Regions from separate parts of the Microbacterium sp. SORGH_AS_0505 genome, predicted to be linked through region 2. Evidence: predicted binding sites of a transcription regulator. Region 2 holds the regulator's gene; the other holds the start of a gene.

Region 1 (2,389 bases), 730 kb from region 2:
GAGCCAGAATGCTTTCCTGAACGCGGGAACGGCGCGTGACGTCCGGGTGACCACGAAGCGACGAACCGCGCTCGTCGTGCGGGCACGCGACGATACAGTGGACGCCATGACCGATCGACGCCTCGCCATCGCGGCATGGGAGAGCCTCTTCCGCGCGCAGCACGAGGTTTTGGCCGAGATCTCACAGGACTTCGACGACGACGACCTCTCCAGCGCGGAGTACGACGTCCTCCTCACCGTGACCCGATGCGACGAGCACACGGCGCGACTTCGCGACGTCACCGCGAACATGCTGATCAGCCAGCCCAGCGTGTCCCGCCTCGTGGATCGGATGGTAGCTCGGGGTCTCGTCGCCAAATGCCCGGACCCCCAAGACGGTCGCGGCGCGATCCTGCGCGCCACGGAGAAGGGCGCGGCGACGTTCCGCCGCATGGCCACTGCTCATGGCCGAACGATCGCCGAGCGGATGTCGGTGCTCACCGACGACGAACTCGCCCAGCTCGAGAAGCTGACGGCGCGTCTGCGCGGAGTGTGACCGCAGACGAATCGCCCCGCATCCGACACGGGATGCGGGGCGATTCGTCAGAGCGGGAGCGCTCCGCCGATCACTGGTCGATCGGCTGCGGCTCGCTCTCGTGGGTCGCGATGGTCGGGGCCGACCCCTCAGCGACGACCTCGACCTTGCGCGGCTTGGCCTTCTCGCTCACCGGGATCGTGACGGTCAGCACGCCGTTGTTGTAGGTCGCGGTGATGGCGTCGGTGTCGATGCCCTGGCCGAGGTTCAACTGGCGCAGGAAGCTCGCGGTCTCGCGCTCGCGCGTGATCCACTTCACCCCGTCGGCAGCGCCCACCGTGCGCTCGGCGCGGATGGTAAGCAGCTGGCCGTCGACGTCGATGTCGACCGAGCCCGGGTCGATGCCCGGCAGGTCGGCATTCAGGACGTAGTGGTCGCCGTCGCGGTACAGGTCCATCGGCATCCGTCGCGGGCCGCGGCGCGTGTCGAAGAGGGTCGACGCGATGCGGTCGAGGTCACGGAACGGGTCGTAGGTTGCCATGATTCTCCCTTGGTGATGTGGTCTCAAAGTTGAGCCCTTGTGGCTCAAGTACGTTCAGATTAGCACTCTGACCCCTCGAGTGCCAACGGTTCTCGCACGGCGAACGTCTGCGCCGAGGACGGCCTTAGGCTGGCGACATGAGCGCCTCCGAGACCGCCCCCGAGCCCGCCGACCCGTTCCTCTGGCTGGAGGAGATCGACGGACCCGAGGCCCGCGCCTGGGCAGCCGAACGGACCGCCGAGACCGAGGCGGCCTTCTCGGGCGACACCCGCACCGCGCTCGAGCGCCGCCTGACCGGCATCCTTCAGGACCCCGATCGACTCGTCGTCCCGAGCCGCCACGGCGATCTCATGTACGACCTGTGGCGGGATGCCGCGAACCCCCGCGGCCTGTGGCGACGGACATCCCGCGCCGCCTTCGCAGCGGGCGAACCGACCTGGGAGGTGCTGCTCGACGTCGACGCGCTCGGCCGCGAGGAAGGCGTGGCGTGGGCGTTCGCGGGCGCGGCTCACGGACCTGCGGGCAGCGGGCGGGCGCTCGTGCGGCTGAGCCCCGACGGCGGCGACGCCACCGTCGTGCGCGAGTTCGACCTCGACGCACGTCGTTTCGTCGACGACACCCCGTTCGCCCTCGACGCCGAGAAGACGATGATCGCGTGGGTCGACCGCGACACCCTGCTCGTCGCCACCGCACTGCACGGCGGCGGCGTGACCGACTCGGGGTATCCGATCAGCGCCCGCGCCTGGCGACGGGGCGAGTCGCTCGCGGACGCGCCGCCCATCGTGACGGGTGTCGCCTCGGACGTCGGCGTGTTCGCGCACGTCGACCGCACCGGCGGTACGGCGACGCCGATCGTGGTCATCGCGCACGACTTCTTCCACTCCGAATCGTGGGTCTGGGACAGCGGCGAGCCGCGTCTGATCGCCGTGCCGCAGGACGCGAACGTCGATGTTCACGGCGACCTCGTCACCGTGCGGACCACGACCCCGTGGCGCATCGGCGAGACGACGCATCCGTCGGGCACCCTCCTCATCGGTCCACTCGAGACCGTCACGGAGGGCGACGGGTCGAACCTGCGCGTCGCCTTCGCCCCGAGCGACACGGCGGTGCTCGAAACGTGGACATGGACCCGCACGCGCCTGGTCCTGACGATCCTCGACCGCGTGCAGAGCCGGCTCGTGTCGCTCGATCCCGAGACGCTGACCGGAGTCGACATCGACCTGGGCCTCGGCGACGCCGACCTCTTCAGCGCGAGCGTCGCCACCGCCGACGACGACGAGGACGACGAGCTGTGGGTGGTCGCTCGCGGCTTCCTCACTCCCCCGACGCTCCTG
Region 2 (2,389 bases):
GTCTGACGTGACGCATTCCGGCGCAGGCCACGACTGCTGCCTGCAGCTCCTGGGAGGTGACGACAGGCTGCTGTCGACGCATCAGCGAATCGGCCGCGACGACGAGCTCACGATCGCCGAGAAGGGATGCCGCCTGGCACCACACCTCGCTGGGTGGCACGCACGGCAGGCCGGCGACCCGGTGACCGACGGCCGCGCTCGACTCGTGGCCCCGCACCCCCGCGCCGCGGGCGCGGCCGAGGGGGCGCGCGGCGGAGACGTCGACGCTCTGGCGCAGGCGATCCGGGATCCATGCTCCGGCGAGCGCGAGCGCGGTGGCATGTGAGAAGTGCTCGCCGGGACGCAGCTTCGGCGCGTAGGCGTAGGCCCGGGCCACGGCATTGCGTCGCCTCCGACCGGGAGCGGACGCCACGGAAGGGACGCGACAGATCGCGCCCGCGCAGGCGGCCGACGGTGACGCCTGCGCCTCTCGCGTCGGCGACAACGAACACAGGCGGAAGCTGCGGGGGCAGCGGCGTCGAAGGTCTCATCCCCCGACACTCGCCACCTCGACGCGCCTCACGCCCCCGGCATCCACCCCTCGTGCACAACTCGCCGCGCGCGCACCCTCGGGAGGAACCTCCAGACGACGCGAACGGTCGTCACCGGGCGGCCTTCGGCGCAGTCGGCGTCGGCTCGGCGCCCGAAGAAGCGTCAGTCGTCGGAGGGGGACGGGTGCGGGCGGTAGAGCACCACGTCGGTCGCGCGGCGGACGCGCGTGCCCTGGCGGAGCGTGACGACCGAGCCGGTCGCGCCGGCGGCGAACACGCGGGCACCGCGGCGGGCGGCGACCTCGTCGCGCAGGCGACCCTGCAGTGCCGAGACCTCGCGGCGCAGCATCCGCACCTGGTTCTCGAGGTCGATGATGCGCGAGATGGCCGGCAGGCTCACGCCGTCGGCCGACATCTGAGCCACCTCGCGCAGCTGCGCGACGTGCCGGAGGGAGTACCGGCGCGACCCACCACGGGTGCGCGCCGGTACCACGAGTCCCAGCCGGTCGTACTGACGCAGCGTCTGCGGGTGCATGCCGGCGAGCTCAGCGGCCACCGCGATCGCCAGGATCGGGGCGTCTTCGTCGACCTGCTCGTTCGCCATGCGTCTCACCTCACTCGCGCGCCTTGGCCATCAGGTCGGCGCGGGGATTCTCCTTGGGTTCCAGCTCGTGGAAGCGCTCCAGCGCTTCGCGCGCGGCCGCATCGAGGTGCGTGGGGACGGCGACCTGGACCTCGGCGAGCAGGTCGCCGGTGCCCTTCGCCGTCTGCACCCCGCGGCCCTTCACGCGCAGCACGCGCCCCGACGGGGTCCCCGGCGCGACGCGCAGCTTGACGCTGTCGCCGCCGAGCGTCGGCACCTCGATGGTCGCACCCAGCGCCGCCTCGGTGAACGTGACGGGAACGTGGATGCGGAGGTTCAGCCCTTCCCGCGTGAAGACGGGATGCGGGCGCACGCCGACCGTGAGGACGATGTCGCCCGCCTCCCCGCCGTCCGGCGAGGGACGGCCGCGACCGCGGAGCTTGATCTTCTGCCCGTCCGAAACCCCGGCGGGGATCTTCACCTTGATGGGCTTGCCGTCGTCGCCCTGGAGCGTGATGGTGTCGCCCTTCACGGCGGTCGTGAAGTCGAGCGTCGTGCGGGCGGTGACGTCGGCCCCGCGCTGCGGTCCGCCGAAGCCGCGGAAACCGCCGCTCGACTGCCCGAACCGACCGGAGCCGAAGCGTCCGCCGCTCTGCTGCCCGAACATCGCGAAGAGGTCGTCGAAGTCGGCCTGCTGGCCGCCCGCGCCACCCGGCTGGAACCGGCTGAACACGTCCTCGAACCCACCGCTCGCCCCGGGCTGGAAGCGGGCGCTTCCGGACCCCATGGCGCGCAGCTGGTCGTACTCGGCTCGCTGCTCCTTGTCGCTGAGCACCGAGTACGCCTCGCTGACCTCTTTGAACTTCGCCTCGGCCGCGGGGTCCCCCGCGTTCGAGTCGGGGTGGTAGGTGCGCGCCAGCTTGCGGTACGTCTTCTTCAGGTCGGCATCGGAGACGTCTTTCGACACCCCGAGCACCTTGTAGAAGTCCTTGTCGAACCAATCCTGACTGGCCATCGGCGCGCCTCCTTACTCGGCCGGAACGGCGACCACGACCTTCGCCGGACGCAGCTCGAGGTCACCGAGGCGGTAACCGACCTCGACGACCTCGAGGATCGTCGGCTCGGTCGTGCCGGGTGTGGGCGCCTGGAAGATCGCCTCGTGCTGCTGCGGGTCGAACGCGTCGCCCGCAGCGCCGTAGCGCTCCACTCCCAGGCGGGCGACGACCGCCCGCATCTTCTCGGCGATCGCGGCCAGCGCGCTGCCCTCGGCGAGGTC

Evidence for each region. The regulator HspR, encoded in region 2, represses chaperone genes until heat shock. The targets are predictions, from matches to a motif close to AAGTTGAGTCNNNNNGACTCAACTT.
Region 1: the regulator HspR is predicted to act here: its motif matches at 1,082-1,106, upstream of QE428_RS07635 (Hsp20/alpha crystallin family protein).

Annotation. Positions count from the first base shown of each region.
Region 1 is NZ_JAUTAT010000001.1:1,554,701-1,557,089, reverse strand. It holds gene QE428_RS07640 (MarR family winged helix-turn-helix transcriptional regulator) at 107-535, shown strand; gene QE428_RS07635 (Hsp20/alpha crystallin family protein) at 606-1,055, opposite strand; gene QE428_RS07630 (prolyl oligopeptidase family protein) at 1,193-2,389, shown strand, end outside.
Region 2 is NZ_JAUTAT010000001.1:825,153-827,541, forward strand. It holds gene QE428_RS04035 (DUF559 domain-containing protein) at 1-412, opposite strand, end outside; gene QE428_RS04040 (heat shock protein transcriptional repressor HspR) at 694-1,134, opposite strand; gene QE428_RS04045 (DnaJ C-terminal domain-containing protein) at 1,145-2,128, opposite strand; gene QE428_RS04050 (nucleotide exchange factor GrpE) at 2,141-2,389, opposite strand, start outside.